Regions from separate parts of the Moritella sp. 28 genome, predicted to be linked through region 2. Evidence: predicted binding sites of a transcription regulator. Region 2 holds the regulator's gene; the other holds the start of a gene.

What was found. Region 2 encodes FliA, which starts transcription of late flagellar genes. Its sites were predicted from a motif close to CTAAAGNTNNNNNNNNNNNNGCCGATA; they were not measured.
Region 1: HWV02_RS04670 (flagellin) is a predicted target of FliA. The motif match lies at 1,313-1,339, and genes of this name have one in related genera.

What each region holds. Positions count from the first base shown of each region.
Region 1 is NZ_CP056121.1:1,015,964-1,024,267, reverse strand. It holds gene HWV02_RS04675 (flagellar protein FlaG) at 1-339, opposite strand, end outside; gene HWV02_RS04670 (flagellin) at 399-1,220, opposite strand; gene HWV02_RS04665 (flagellin) at 1,592-2,419, opposite strand; gene HWV02_RS04660 (flagellin) at 2,887-3,711, opposite strand; gene flgL (flagellar hook-associated protein FlgL) at 3,827-5,065, opposite strand; gene HWV02_RS04650 (flagellar basal body rod C-terminal domain-containing protein) at 5,071-7,050, opposite strand; gene flgJ (flagellar assembly peptidoglycan hydrolase FlgJ) at 7,150-8,133, opposite strand.
Region 2 is NZ_CP056121.1:1,151,186-1,159,489, reverse strand. It holds gene HWV02_RS05330 (chemotaxis protein CheA) at 1-1,677, opposite strand, end outside; gene HWV02_RS05325 (protein phosphatase CheZ) at 1,689-2,441, opposite strand; gene cheY (chemotaxis response regulator CheY) at 2,454-2,837, opposite strand; gene HWV02_RS05315 (RNA polymerase sigma factor FliA) at 2,937-3,662, opposite strand; gene HWV02_RS05310 (MinD/ParA family protein) at 3,664-4,539, opposite strand; gene flhF (flagellar biosynthesis protein FlhF) at 4,542-6,038, opposite strand; gene flhA (flagellar biosynthesis protein FlhA) at 6,085-8,184, opposite strand; gene flhB (flagellar biosynthesis protein FlhB) at 8,274-8,304, opposite strand, start outside.

The sequences.
Region 1 (8,304 bases), 140 kb from region 2:
CTTTAAAACAGCTTCTGATGGTAGTTCTTTCAGTGTTTCACCACTTTCAGGATCAACAATTTTAACTACCATACGGCCAGTATCACCATGAACACTAAAGTTTAGCTTCTTACTATTAACATCAAAATGAGCTTGTAGCGTATCCTTTGCTTCAAGCAATTTTTGTTCCAAATTTATATCATTCGCTATTTTGGGTTCAGATAATGAATTTTCGATCGGTAAAACTTGTTCGATTGGTGAAATTAAAACGGCAGGATTCGTTATGACAGGTTCTTTTGTCACAACAGGGTCAGGATTAAAACGAATGCTCTTATGATCCATATTATTATCAATGGACATGGTAACCCCCAAAGACCAAAATGCCCTGCAAGGTGCAGGGCAAATATAAACCTAAACGATTAAAGCAGTGATAGCGCTACTTGTGAGGCTTGATTGGCTTGGCTTAACATCGAACTTGCCGCCTGTTGCTGTACTTGAGTTTGTGCAAGTTTAGCTGATTCAGCAGCAAAATCAGTATCAACAATACGTGATTTAGACGCTGATACATTTTCAGAAATATTGCTGATGTTACGAATCGTTGATGAAAAACGGTTTTGTTTCGCACCTAGGTCAGCACGTGTACCCGTTACAGTTTCAAGCGCTGCATCGAGAGCCGTAATTGCTGATTGTGCGCCTGCAGCAGATGAAACATTCGTTGTAGTACTACCCACAGCCAACGCTGTCGCATCCATACTTGTTGTCATTTTTAGTGTAATGGTTTGGTTCGCATCAGCACCAACTTGAATCTCACGATTGAATTTACCATCAAGTAACTTTTCACCACCAAACGTTGTATCCGTTGATACACGCGTGATTTCAGTTTGTAATTCATTGAATTCTGATTGCAATGCATTACGATCAGCTTGAGAGTTTGAACCATTCGAAGATTGAATTGAAATTACACGCATACGTTGTAACATGTTCGTTGTTTCATCTAGCGCACCTTCCGCGGTTTGCGCCATTGAAATACCGTCATTTGCATTTCGAGATGCTTGGTTTAAACCATTGACTTGTGACTCTAAACGAGAACCGATTTGTAAACCAGCAGCATCATCAGCAGCGCTATTGATACGCTTACCAGATGATAAACGTTGGAAAGAAGTTTGTAATTCGTTGGTAGCACTACCTAAATGACGTTGTGAATTTAAAGATGCTACATTGGTATTTACATAAACAGCCATATTCGTCTCCTAAAAGAAATCCTGTAAAGGACTGCTGTGTATATAAAATACAGCCCTTATTAATAATCAGTTATTTGTATCGTCATGAAAGTTATCGACAATAAAAATACATCCTTTAGAGTTATTTTTAATTTTTATTTAATTTATTTCCAATTCAGTTCTAAACTTGAACAGATATCCACATTTAACCGTTTAATTTCAACCGATTACAGCAACCACTCAAAAATGTTTAATAATTGTTAATCAACTCAATCTAATGTTACAAAAAAGGGGGCGGGGTAAATTAAAAATTGAAAAGGAAATTTCCAAGAATAGAAATGTATTATTTTGGCCCTTTCGAGCCAAATAATAGGCTATTAGCCTTGCAACGATTAACCTTGCAATAATGACATGGCTACTTGCGATTGCTGATTCGCTTGGCTAAGCATGGTACTTGCAGCTTGTTGCGATACTTGATTTTGAGCCAGTTTTGCTGATTCAGCGGCAAAATCGGCATCCATAATACGTGACTTAGACGCAGACACATTTTCCGAAATATTAGTTAAATTACGGATCGTTGATGAGAAACGGTTTTGCTTGGCACCCAGATCACCACGGATGTCCGTCACCGTTGCAATTGCGGTATCTAGATTATCAATAGCCGTTTGCGCATTTAAAGGGTTTAAAATATCAGATGTCGCAGTACCAATACCTAAGCCGAGCGCATTCATGTTCGTCGATATTTTTACAGTAATGACTTGATTCGCATCGGGACCAATTTGGAAATCTTGATTAAACGTCGAATTTAATAAATTCATACCACCAAACGTTGTATCCGCAGCCACGCGATTAATTTCTTCTTGCAACTGACCATATTCATTATCCAGTGCAACACGGTCTGCGGCACTATTTGAGCCATTCGCAGACTGAATTGATAATACTCGCATACGTTGTAGCATATTGGTGGTTTCGTCTAGTGCACCTTCCGCTGTTTGCGCAAGAGATATGCCATCATTGGCATTACGTGCAGCTTGATTTAAGCCATTAACTTGAGACTCTAAGCGAGAACCAATCTGTAGTCCTGCCGCATCATCTGCAGCGGAGTTAATACGCTTACCAGAAGATAGGCGCTCAAATGATGTTTGTAACGCATTTGTAGAGTTCGTCAAATTACGTTGTGAATTTAAAGATGCTACATTTGTATTTACATATAAGGCCACGGTATCTTCCTTTTTGCTTGTTTCAAATTAAATAAATGTTATGTATCTTAGATAAAGCAATCAACATGCCAAATACATTTAAAATGAAAACAAAGTTATAACACACTGTTTTTAACTACAATTAAACTGTACCCTCATTTTTTATCGTGTGTATATTAATAATTAATAAACCCTAAGAACCATCAAGACAAAATTTTGCCGTCATATTGCCAGTTGCGAATGTTCAACAACAAATAAATGTCAGTTATATTTTTGATGACAAAAATGACACTACCAGTACAAGTAAACAATGATTTTAAAGATAAGATTTAATATCGGAATGATTAAAATTCGATGTAATAAAAGAGAGTAGAGAGTAGGAAGATAAAATACTTTTACCTATGCGCTTAAATAGGACTATAACGATAAGGATATAGGTAAAAGCAATATATTAGGCGGCCCCAAAGGGGCCAGAGGGAGCCCCCCTCTTAGCCTAATAACGACATAGCAACTTGAGATTGCTGATTAGCTTGACTTAGCATTGTGCTTGCAGCTTGCTGAGAAACTTGATTTTGCGCTAGTTTCGCAGATTCAGCAGCAAAGTCTGCATCCATAATACGAGATTTAGATGACGATACATTCTCAGAGATATTTGATAAGTTACGAATTGTTGATGAGAAACGGTTTTGTTTCGCACCCAGATCACCTCGTATATCTGTTACCGACGCAATCGCCGTGTCCAAACTTTCGATAGCCTTTTGAGCATCCACCACAGTAAGTACATTAGACGCAGCAGTACCAACACCTAAACCGAGTGAGTTCATGTTTGTAGTAATTTTAACATTGATGACTTGGTTAGCATCAGCACCAACTTGAAAGTCATTATTAAATGATGAATCAAGTAACGTCTCGCCACCAAACGTTGTATCTTTTGCTACACGATCAATTTCATTTTGTAGCTGACCAAATTCTTTATTAAGTGCAGTACGGTCTGCATCACTGTTTGAGCCATTGGCAGATTGGATTGAAAGCACACGCATACGTTGTAACATATTCGTTGTTTCATCTAACGCACCTTCAGCAGTTTGTGCCATTGAAATACCGTCATTGGCATTTCGAGCGCCTTGGTTTAAACCGTTTACTTGCGCTTCCAAACGAGAACCAATTTGTAATCCCGCAGCATCATCAGCAGCCGAATTAACTCGTTTACCAGATGATAAACGTTCAAACGATGTTTGTAGTGCATTCGTCGAATTAGTTAAATTACGTTGTGAGTTTAAAGACGCAACGTTAGTGTTTACATATATAGCCATTCGTTTTCCCTCTGTGTTTAACGTGATTAAGCAGCGACATAATTCTATGTAAGTCGTGCTTAAGTTCCAGTCTATAAATTATTTATGTATTTAAAATAGCAAGTTGTGTGCCAACCTATGACACGGAGTTAAATAAACTTAAGTTATTGATTTTATTAAATGACTTATAACTCATCTCAAGAATGTTTTGCTCTTTCGTTAAGTCAGTCATTGCCGCGGCAAGATCTGCCTCGGTAAGAATTGCCATCGCTTCCTGATTAATAACCTTAAACGATTCATTTGACTCTGTTACACGTGTAATCGTGTTATTACGACCACCAAGCGTTGACATAGTAGACATCACTGAATTTTTAGCATTTTCAATACCAATTTGTGCATCCGCCATCCGCTCTCGAAATTCGGTATTTGATAATGAAGTATCCGTTAGTGCCGTTTTTAATGACTCGAGTGTGTTCAAAATATTGACATTATTCGGTGGCTCTAAAGATATATCGACACTACCCGGTGAAGCCCCTTGCGCCGTAATGTTGACACCATTAAAACGAATTCCCTTTTCTGAAGTGAAATTACCACTTTGAAGCACACTATTAGTACTATCTAAGATCTCAAAAGTATCACTTTTACCGGGAAGTAACGGCGCTATAACATTAAGCTTAAAGGTATTGTTTGCTGGGTTACTATGATCATAATTCTTGCCGTGGAAATTATCATATTCCCCTTGGTCTACGACTTCAGTCGTCACGGTCATGATATTACCGGTAAGATTACTGCTATTCGCGGTTAACCGAGCTGGGGCAGATTCAAACACTCGCTTGCCATTATCGCTCCCCTTAATATAGACATTGGTCGCGATTTGAATATCATTATCTTGTTCATTACCACGATAAGTATATTCTCCCGTTTGATCATCTTTGACATACGCTTGTAGATGCGACGCAGTACCAGAAAAAATAAAATCGCCACTGGCATTTTTACTATTTACTAAACTGAATACTTCTTTTTGTACTTGGTCTATTTCTAACGAAATGGCATATCTATCTTGCGAATCAACGGAACCATTAAGCGCACGAACCGAAAGCACCCGTCCACGTTCCATCGCAATATGTAAGTTATTGAGTGTTGACTCTTCTAAGCCTAATGTACTTTTCAGCATCAACCCATTGGTTTGGTATTGGGTATTTTTTTTGATTTCATCATTCAGGTAACTCGATTTCGCTATTTCAGCTGGTGCATCACCCGAAGTACGAAACTTTTCTTGAGAGGTGACTTGCGAATGTGCCGTATTCAAGCGCTTTTGTGTTTGCGACATGTCTTGCATCGAGCGAGAAAATATTTGGTTATTGGTTAATCGCATCTTAGTTACCTCGCTGCATTCAGAATGGTATCGAATATTTTTTGGGAAATACTCACCACTTGTGCGGATGCATTGTAAGCCTGTTCATATCGCACCATATTTGCAGCCTCTTCATCAAGATTAACTCCAGACACACTTTCAATCCAATTACGGCTTTGCACTAATTTCGCTTCATTTGCAGCTGAATCAACGCGTGCGGCACGGGTTTTATTACCAACCGTTGAGATCATGGTTGAAATACCCTCCGCAAACGTCATCTGGTTTTCACCATTGTTTTTATGATTTTTACGTAATTTGGCGTCATTTTCTAAGCCCGCTAGTTTTAAACCATTACTGTTATCTGCAATGGCGTCACGGTTGTAAGCTAATGTGAAAATTTCGCCAGGATTTGGTTTACCATCCATTTTAATTTCATAACCCACGCCCGGATTTAAAGGTGGAATAGCATTAGCAAATAAATCCTGTCCATTCAATGCGCCAGAACTGGTGGCCATATAACTGCCATTACCATCATAAATATCAAAATCACCGCTGTTATTCACCGAGATCTGTTGTGGTGCCGTGATATTTAAATCGTTATTTGTAAAAGAGAGAGTTGAATCCGATATCTCCGTAACGGAAATTCGGCTCATTGTCGTATTAGTCGGCCCTGTCTTTGCTCGCAAGATCGAGGCTAACGCAATATCTTCAGGCTGAGAACGTGTTACGTCATAATCGTTAAGATTAAATAACGTTGGGCTCATTAAAAATTTATCACCGTTTTGAAAGCCACCCGCAGCTGCAGAAAAATCAATTTCAAAACCATGATCAGTGACTTCGACAGGTCCTGGGTAAGCACCATTAATCGCCAGCGGATTCGCACTGCGCTCACCATTTTTAATTTCATAAACATCGAAACTCATCGAGCTGGTCATCGATACTTGATATTGACTGGTTGTTAACGAACTCCCCTCGCCAGCGATTAGTTGAGTTGTGATCACATGCGCAGGATTAGAGTTACCTGAATAATGTTTTGCTTGTGTTGACGGTACTGTGTATATCTCTTTACCCATTTTGCCATTCAAGTCTAAGCCCATTCTGTTTTGAGTGTTCACAGCATCAGCAATACCAAGGCTTAATTGGCCTATCTCTCGTAACGATGAATTAATGGTTTTATCGCGGAATTCTATCAATGCGCCAATACGTCCACCAAGCTCAATATCTTGTAGCGGCATGGTATTTTTATCAATTTTTAAGACCAGCTCCATATTGCTGGGATCGGGATCACCACCAACCGCTTGGAACTGACTTACACTGTTTTGCATCACTAACGGTTGCCCGTTCAGCAAATTAATTGAAACGCTTTTGTTGTCATTCACAATCGTTGATATGTCGAGTTCTTTTGCCAGCGCTTCGATCGTAACATCACGCTGATCAAGTAACGTGCCAGAAGCACCTCGTGAGGTATTTTCCGCAATCATCACCTGCTTATTAAACCCTTCGACTTCTTTAATCAAAGAGTTAAGTAACGCTGGTTTCTCTATAAGTTCACTGTTTACTGTTCTTGCTTGATTATTTAACTGCTCACCAACATTACGGAAACCGGCAGCCAACGTTTGCGCATCGGCAATCACTAATTGACGATTTGAAATCGACGTTGGATCATCATTGGCAGTATGAAAAGATTCAAATAATTGCGAAACACCTGAGCTCATATTATTAGATTCATCAGAAAGGACTTGGTCTGTACGCGTGATTTCAGCAAGCAATTTTTCTTTATTACTAAAAGCACTGCTATCAATTAATAATTCAGCTTGCGCAAATTTATTAACTTCACGACCAGTAACAGAACGAGCAAGGCCCATGTTATCTGTTTGTGAGTTATGCAGGGTGCGCTGACGGCTATATCCATCCGTATTAACATTCGAAATGTTATTACCTGTGGTATTAAGCATTTGCTGGTGACCTAAAACACCAGACGTGCCTATTTGTAATAAATTTGCCATCAGATTACTGCTCCAACCATCAGATCATCACTCCAAAATAGATTATCTGTATTTCTTTATATTCAGTTATAACTTATTCAGTTACTCAACTAAGCAAGGCTATTTAAATGCATCATGTTTCATGACGTTTTGTATTTTCGCTGCATAGTTAGGATCTGTTGCATAACCCGCATTCTGTAAACCATTCAAGAACTGTGCCGAGTCTGCAGAATTACGTAATGCCTCACTGTAACGATCGCCTGATTGCAAGAAATCAGCAAAATCATTAAAGCTCGACTGAAAGTTTTGGTAACTTCTAAATTGATGTTTTTCACGTTTAGCCACACCGTCGGTAAACTCTAGGGTATCCACACTTGCTGTCGGACCTTCCCAACGTTTATCTGCTTTAATATTGAATAAGTTGTATGAGCTATCACCTTTATTATCAGTCGATACCTTCTTGCCCCAGCCCGTTTCTAACGCTGCTTGAGCAAGTAATACATCCGGAGAGACATTTAAGCGCTTAGCCACCGAGTCCGCAAAAGGCGCTAATGCAACAACGAACTCTTCAGGGCTGTTGAATTGTACCTGGCTAGGCTTTTCAGCCGTGGGTAATGTAGTATTCGCTTGCTTCCCATCAGCAATAGGACTCCGCTCTTTGTCAATAGTCGGGACTGTAGCAGCGTCTTTATCTTCTATTAACCCTTTATCTACAGCCTTAGTGGCTTGTAAGTTTTGCAATGGGTTACTATCCCCTTGCAGTGACGAGGCTGGCATATAATTGCCGCCATTATTCGACAACTGCTTAACGATAACATCCGCTAAACCCATACTGCCTGATTGGCTCATATCCGCTGCCATTTGCTTATCTTGCATATCACGATAAAACTGGGTGTAGTTGTTATTCATTGGACTTTCGGTTTCAAATGCAGTATTCGCGTCACGCATGCTTTTCATCAGCATATTGGTAAACAAAGACTCAAACTGCTTTGCGACTTCTTTCAATGCAGCTTCATCATTATTCAGCGCGCTTTTACGCAAAGAATCCAGATTATGTGTATCTAAGACGTTACTGCTTACATTTGTTTTAAATGAATTATCCATACCCAGCCCGTTACTATTTTCGATAGTTATTATTTTCGATAGTTATTATTTGTCAGTTATTCGAATTACTGACTTAATGATTGAAAGCTACTGCCATTTATCCGGCACTGTTCAAAGCAATATAATCAATGACTTAAAATTAAAAAATGTATTAACTTCAACCTTTATACA
Region 2 (8,304 bases):
GATTGTACCATTAAGTTTACTGATACCCGTCTTAACCACATCCATACCAACACCACGACCAGAAATGTCTGATATCTGATCTTTGGTTGAGAAACCTGGAGCAAAAATAAGGTTGTATGCTTCGTTATCTGAGATCCTTGCTGCGGCATCAGCATCAAGTACACCACGGTTCACCGCAATATCTTTTAATCGTTCAGGGTCCATACCCGCACCATCATCTACAATTTTGAGACGAATATGATCGCCCTCTTGCGATGCTGATAAGGTAATCTTCCCTTGTCGCGGCTTGCCATTTTTTTCACGTACATCTGGCATTTCAACGCCATGATCCACCGAGTTTCTCACTAAGTGAACCAGTGGATCAGCAAGTGCTTCCACTAAGTTTTTATCTAAATCGGTTTCTTCACCAATCATTTCAAGATTAATGTCTTTTGATAAACTACGCGCTAAATCACGTACGACACGCGGGAAACGACCAAACACTTTTTTGATTGGCTGCATACGTGTTTTCATTACCGCACCTTGCAAGTCGGCAGTAACAACATCAAGATTAGACACAGCTTTCGTCATATCTTCATCATTACTTGAAATACCTAAACTCACCAAACGATTACGGACAAGGACTAACTCACCGACCATATTCATTATTTCATCGAGAGTCCGAGTATCTACACGCACTGTTGAATCAACTTGTGGCTTCGCTTTTTTCTCTGCTTTTACAGCCACGGTTTCAGTCGATATTGTTGCAGCTGGAGCCACTTTTTCTACTGGTGTAGCAACCGCAGTTGCAGTTTGTGCAACAGGCGTGGGCTTGATATCTGCCACAGAATCAGCAACATTAACTACATTCTTGATTGCTGCAGCTGCACTCGGTGCATTACCCTTACCGTATAATTCATCCAGTAAGTTTTCAAAATCATCGTCATTGAGTTCACCGCTACTAGCAGCCGGCGTAGCAACAACAGGCGCTGACGTTGCTTTTATATTCGTCGCGCTAGCATGCTGACCAACACCATGCAGATCATCAAGTAGTTTTTCAAATTCATCATCTGTAAAATCTGAATTGGAACTGGTCGCGACAGTTGCAGTCGTAGGCTTCGAATCAGCAGTATTTATTGCTGTAGGAGCTGTACCTTTACCGTGTAGTTCATCAAGCAATTGTTCAAATTCAAGTTCTGACATACCATCGATATCAGAACTATTTGCTGATACGGCAGGTACTGCGACCTTCGGAGCTTCAACCTTCGGGGCTTCAACAACAGTTTCTATCACTGCTGCTGGAGTCGCTTCAGGTTGGGTAAGCAAATGAAGTTGATGAATTAATTCCGCATCTGCAGCAATTAATGGTTCACGCTCTTGAATCGCTACAAACATCACATTGACACAATCCAAAGATTTAAGAATGACATCCATGAGCTCTGGTGTTACTGTTCTTAAGCCATTACGCAGGCTATCGAACACATTTTCTGCACCATGGCAAATATCAACCAATTCTGATAATGCTAAAAATCCTGCGCCACCTTTAACGGTATGAAAGCCCCTAAAAATTGCATTAAGTAACTCAGCGTCTTCTGGGCTTTTTTCTAAATCAACGAGTTGTTCAGAGAGTAGCTCCAGAATTTCAGATGCTTCAATCAGGAAGTCCTGTAGAATATCTTCATCAACATCAAAGCTCATCAATATCTCCCTTAAAATCCTAAACTTGATAATAAATCATCAACATCATTTTGGCCGTCTAGTACATCAACGCGTTCACTCGCATTCATGATTGGACCTTCCGCCTCAATGCCACTTATTTCACTTTTAACTGATTCTGTCATTACATTTAGTGGTTTTGAAGCCTCACCAAACATAGTCAACATTTCAACTAATTTAACTTCAACTTCTTGTACTAAATTAATCACGCGACGGATCATTTGACCAGTCAAATCTTGAAAATCTTGCGCCATGAGAATTTCAGTTAAATACTGTCTTAAACTATCGGCATCAGATACTGAAACTTGAAGAAAATCGTCTAATAATTTACAAAGTTCTTTAAATTGACCCAATTGTAAATCACGACTCATCAAGTTCTTCCAATTTGGCATCACTTGTTGAATGCGGTCGTTAAAACTATCAGCAATTGGTAAGCAGGATTCAACTGCATCCATCGTTCTGTTTGCCGCTTTATCCGTCATCTCAATAACATAATTCAAACGCTCTCGAGCATCAGGAAACTCATCGTTAGCTAAGCTTTCAATACGTGTATCTAACTGGAAATCTTCTAATGAATCATGTAATTGACGTGTTAACACACCCACTTTTTCAAATAGTGCATCTGAATTTGTATTCTGAATTTTAGTAATTATTTCATTTGCCATTTCTACCTGACCACACTCTAGCAGTGTCACCAGTTCTTTAGCGTCTTCTAATGAAATCAACGATTCTTGTTGTTCACTCATGCGCATCCTTGCTTATTGAATTCGTTCGAAGATCTTCTCTAATTTTTCTTTTAGTGTCGCCGCTGTAAATGGTTTAATAATGTAACCATTCACACCTGATTGAGCAGCTTCAATAATCTGTTCACGCTTCGCTTCAGCCGTAACCATTAGTACTGGGATATGACATAGCGCTTGGTCTTTACGGATCTCTTTAAGTAGATCAATACCTTGCATACCAGGCATATTCCAATCAGTGACAACAAAATCATAATCGCCATTTTTTAGCATAGGTAATGCCGTGTTGCCGTCGTCCGCCTCATAGGTATTGCTAAAACCAAGATCACGAAGTAAGTTTTTAATGATGCGTCTCATCGTAGAAAAATCATCGACAATAAGAATTTTAATTTGCTTTTTCAAGTTGTTCTCCAAAATAAGTAATTACAATATTCACAGTCCCTGATCCCATAAATATCTTACTTCAATATTCAAGTACTAGATAAATAGTACCAATTAAACTTAGTCATCTAACCAAGCATGCATGCGCGCTTTCACTCGATGCATCGCTTGGCTGTGTATTTGACTCACACGAGACTCGCTGACACTGAGTACTTCCCCGATCTCTCTTAGATTTAACTCTTCATCGTAATAAAGCGATAAGACTAAGCTTTCTCTTTCGGGTAGTGTTTTAATGCAGTTTGCTAATGCTTGCTGAAAACGTAGCTCAGAAAAATCAGCACAAGGAGTGCTTGATTTTCCTTCGTAAATTGAATAGGCATCTTCATTACTCGCGGTCAAATCTTCGACCGCCAATATATGCCCACTATTAACATCCATCAACATACTATGGTAGTCAGTCAGGTTTACGCCTAATTCTTCAGCAACATCCGTATCTTTTGCATCCGTACCCGTTTGTTTTTCGATACGGTCAATGGCAGCAGCAATATCACGGCCATTTTTATGCACCGATCTTGGGACCCAATCCCCACGTCTCATTTCATCAATCATTGAGCCGCGGATACGAATACCAGCATAAGTTTCAAAGCTAGCGCCTTTAGAGCCATCAAAGTTGCGCGCAGCATCCAGTAATCCAATCATACCCGACTGGATTAAATCATCTAACTGAACACTCGGCGGCAAACGGAGAAGCAAGTGATGGGCAATTCGTTTTACTAAAAAACCGAATTGCTCAACAGCATGACTCTGTTGCGACTGGATGTTGCTGTAAGCGGATGCCTTATTCACTTCAATCTTCTACCCTAGCTTTGTTTTCAAACAGGTTCTCAATGAAGAACTCCAAATGACCGCCGACTTTATTCGGTACTGGCCAAGTTGCAGCTCGACTTGCTAACGCTCTAAACGCCAATGAAGCGGGCGCTTTTGGAAATGCTTCTACAACCACTTTCTGTTTACGAACGGCTTGACGAACACTGTTATCAAACGGAATACAAGCAACAAGCTCTAATGTTGCATCTAAAAATCGGTCCGTTACACGTGTCAATTTAGTAAATAATTCTTGGCCTTCACGTAAACTACGCACCATATTGGCCACAATTTTAAAACGATGAACACCGTGTTCTTTTGATAATAACTTAATTAACGCATAAGCATCCGTGATAGATGTCGGTTCATCGCAAACCACCATTAAAATGTCTTGTGACGCGCGACAAAAACTTAATACCATGTCCGAAATACCGGCGGCGGTATCAACCAGTAATACATCAATAGGTGTTTTCAATTCAGCAAAAGCACGAATTAGACCCGCGTGCTCTTGTACTGATAATTCAACCATCGAACGCGTACCAGATGTTGCCGGTGCGATTAAGATCCCATTCGGACCTTCAATCAAAATATCATCTAATGTACATTCACCCGAAATAACGTGAGAAATATTTTTATGTACGCGTAAACCGAGTAAAACATCGACATTTGCCAACCCAAGATCGGCATCTAAAACCATGACTCGCTTACCTTGGGCCGCGAGTGATACTGCCATGTTCAGTGTTACGTTAGTTTTACCTACGCCACCTTTACCACCTGAAACGGCAATGACTTTAACTTTTTTGTTATTACTCATTTGTCTTAGACCACTTGCTTGATCGAAAAAAATATTTTTATTCATTACTATTTATCATCGCCTAACCAAAAATGCGTATCGTTTTGTTCTTCTAGCGTATCTCTGTTAAATACAGTACGAACTAATTGCTGTGCATTGGCTGAGTCTATATCTTCAGGAACCCTTTGCCCATTTGTTATATATGCAATCGGTAGTTCATGTTGTATTAGTACACTTAAAATCTCACCTAAGCTTAAACTTTCATCCACTTTACTTAAAATACAGCCCGCTAACGGAATATGATGAAAATGCTCTAATGTTTCTTGTACAACCCTACGCTGCGCAGTTGCAGGGACAACCAAATAGTTACGAATCACGACTTTTTCATTATTAACTAATGTATCTAACTGTTCGGATAAACGCTTGTCACGCTGTCCCATCCCGGCAGTATCAATCAAGACTAAACGTTTACTTCTTAACTGATACAAGTATTGTGCCAACTCTGCTTCATCACGGGCAACCTTAACAACACACCCCATAATACGCCCGTAAGTCGCCAATTGTTCGTGAGCACCAATACGATATGTATCAGTAGTAATCAACGCAACATTCTCTGAGCCATGCAACATGGCAAATTTTGCCGCTAATTTGGCGATAGTTGTCGTTTTTCCCACGCCGGTTGGGCCAACTAATGCAACAGCACCACCTTTACCCAAAATATCATCTTGCGCAATGAGCACACTGTCCGTCAGTAACGCTTCGATCTGATCCCAAGCCGACTCAATCGAACAGTTTTCAGCCACACAGTTAGCGAGTTGGTCTGCAACCTCTTCGGTAAAACCAATCTTAACAAGATGTTTGATCAACATAGCACGAATAGGTTCATTACGTTCAACTTCCTGCCACTGTAATCCTGAGACTTGGTGCTCAAGCAACTTTCGAATTGAGGCAAGCTCAGCCTTCATCGCACTCATGTCTTGTTGGTTGTCACTTTTCGGTGTAGTCGACTCAAACTGCTTATAACCAGCTTGTTGAGAAGAGCGCGCCATACCATCACGCATTTCATTTTGTTCTGCGAGTGTCGCCGGAGCAGTATTTGGGCGTTCAGCAAAGCGACGAGCGACCGGTTTCTTTAAAAAACTGGTATCCCAATTATTTTTTTCACGCGTATTATCATCGTTATTGATTGCTTGTGACATTTGCTGTTTATGTTCTTGCTGACGTGCCAATAAGCTCGCTAATGAGTCATTTGGCGCGACGGGTCGCTCTGGTTCTGCTTGCTGTGACAGTTCATTATTCATTAATTTTTTGAAGTTGAATTTAGATGCCGATAAATTGACGGAGTCTTCAGAAAGTTGACGTTCTGATTTATTTGCTACAGTTTTTGGTTCGCTTACTTTTTCAGGTGCGACAGGCTTACTTTCAGAGAAATCCACAGCAGCAACTATTTCAATGCCACCGGTGACCTTTTTGTTAGACATAATAACAGCGTCGGGGCCAAGAACCTCTTTGACCTCAGCCAATGCCGCTCGCATATCTTTGGCAAAAAAGCGCTTTATTTTCAACTTAACATCCTTAGTTCTGTTCGCTACTTAAATTTTTATTTACGTGTTATTGACCAACAACACTGACAATTCGAATCTGTTTATCATCAGGTACTTCTTGATATGATAATACGCGTAATGAGGGTATTGAGTATTTCACAAATTTCGCTAATGTTGACCTTAATACCCCAGAGGTAAGTAAGATCGCCGGTTGTCCCGCTAATTCTTGATTTTGTGCCACCTCTGTTAATGAGGTTTGCATCCGTTCAGCTAAACCAGGTTCAATACCCGCACCTTCACTACCAGCAGCCTGTAAAGACTGGTGTAATATTTGCTCTAATTCAGGGGCCAGTGTCACGACAGGTAATTCACTGTCGATACCATTTATATCCTGAACAATCATGCGGCGTAAGCTTACACGGCAAGCAGAAATCAACACTTCTGGATCTTGCGTTTTAGTACCATATTCAGCCATTGTTTCAACAATGGTGCGAATATCTCGAATTGGCACGTTATCATGTAATAGCCCTTTCAACACCTTCACAACAACCCCTAACGGTAAAATTTCAGGGACTAAACTTTCGACCAATTTAGGATGTGTTTTCGCTAATACATCTAATAAATTCTGCACTTCTTCATAACCGAGTAATTGCGCAGCATTGTTCAGTAGTAACTGACTCAAGTGTGTCGCAACAACTGTAGCTGAGTCAACAGCTGTATAACCCAAGGTTTGCGCTTGATCACGCTGTTGAGGATTGATCCATAAAGCAGGCAGGCCAAAAGCGGGGTCTATGGTTGAAATACCATCAATCTTGCCATATACCTGACCCGGATTAATGGCTAACTCTTTATCATGGAAAATTTCAATTTCGCCATTTGAAACTCCCATAATATTAATACTATAACAATTTGGTGGTAATTCGAGGTTGTCACGAATATGCACTGCGGGCACCAAAAAACCTAATTCTTGAGAAAGCTTCTTACGAACACCTTTAATACGGTTTAATAACTCACCACCTTGGCTCTTATCAACCATGGGAATAAGTCGGTAGCCAACTTCCAGACCGATCGTATCTACGGGTTTAACATCCTCCCAATCAAGATCTTTCTGATCATTCAAACTCGCTTTAATATCTGCATCTTCTGGCATATTGGTTTTCTCTTCTTCACGCTTGGCTGCTGACTTCATTAGCCACCAAGCCCAAGTGCCAGTAAGCACACCAAAACCGATGAAAGCAAGATGTGGCATACCCGGTACTAGCCCCATTACCGTCATAATGGCAGCAACAACAGCCAATGCCTTTGGATTGGCCACCATTTGGCCCGTGACTTGAGTGCCGAGTTTTTCGTCTTTATTTTGACGGGTAACAATAATAGCTGCAGAAATCGATAAGAGTAGTGACGGTATCTGCGCAACCAGACCATCACCAATAGTCAATAATGTGTAAATTTCACCAGCTTCCGCAAAACTTAAATCATGTTGTGAAATACCAATGATGAGGCCACCGATAATATTAATGAATAAAATCAATAAACCAGCAACCGCATCACCTTTAACAAATTTACTAGCACCGTCCATCGAACCATAAAAATCAGCTTCTTGAGTGACTTCTTCTCGGCGCAATTTAGCTTTATCTTGGTCAATAATACCTGCGTTCAAATCGGCATCAATCGCCATCTGTTTACCCGGCATAGCATCGAGCGTAAAACGCGCACTTACTTCCGAAATACGTCCCGCACCTTTGGTCACCACGGCAAAGTTAATAATCATTAAAATCATAAACACGATGAGACCTACCGCCAAATTCCCGCCTATTACAACAGAACCAAAGGCATCGATAACTTGTCCCGCAGCATCACCGCCATTATGCCCTTCTAACAACACCACTCGTGTTGAGGCCACATTCAAGGCTAAGCGTAGTAATGTTGCAATTAACAAAACAGTCGGAAATGCAGCAAAATCAAGTGGTTTATTGACGTATACCGAAACAAGCAGAATTAATAACGATAAAGCGATATTAAAAGAAAAGAATACATCTAATAGGAATGCAGGTATCGGTAACACAACCATGCCGAGTGTAGCTAACACAATTATCGGGGTGCCGATATTTTCTAGCGCAATCGCTCTTTTACCCCATATTTTTGACAGATTTGTTGCTACTTGCATTCCGAGACCTCAAAATTTAATGCTTGATAGTATAAAGCAATAATCATACCGAAGGCAAAATCATTCAGTGCTGAAGTCCACAAATGACACTAATATTTTAGGTCATCAGGAATATCTATG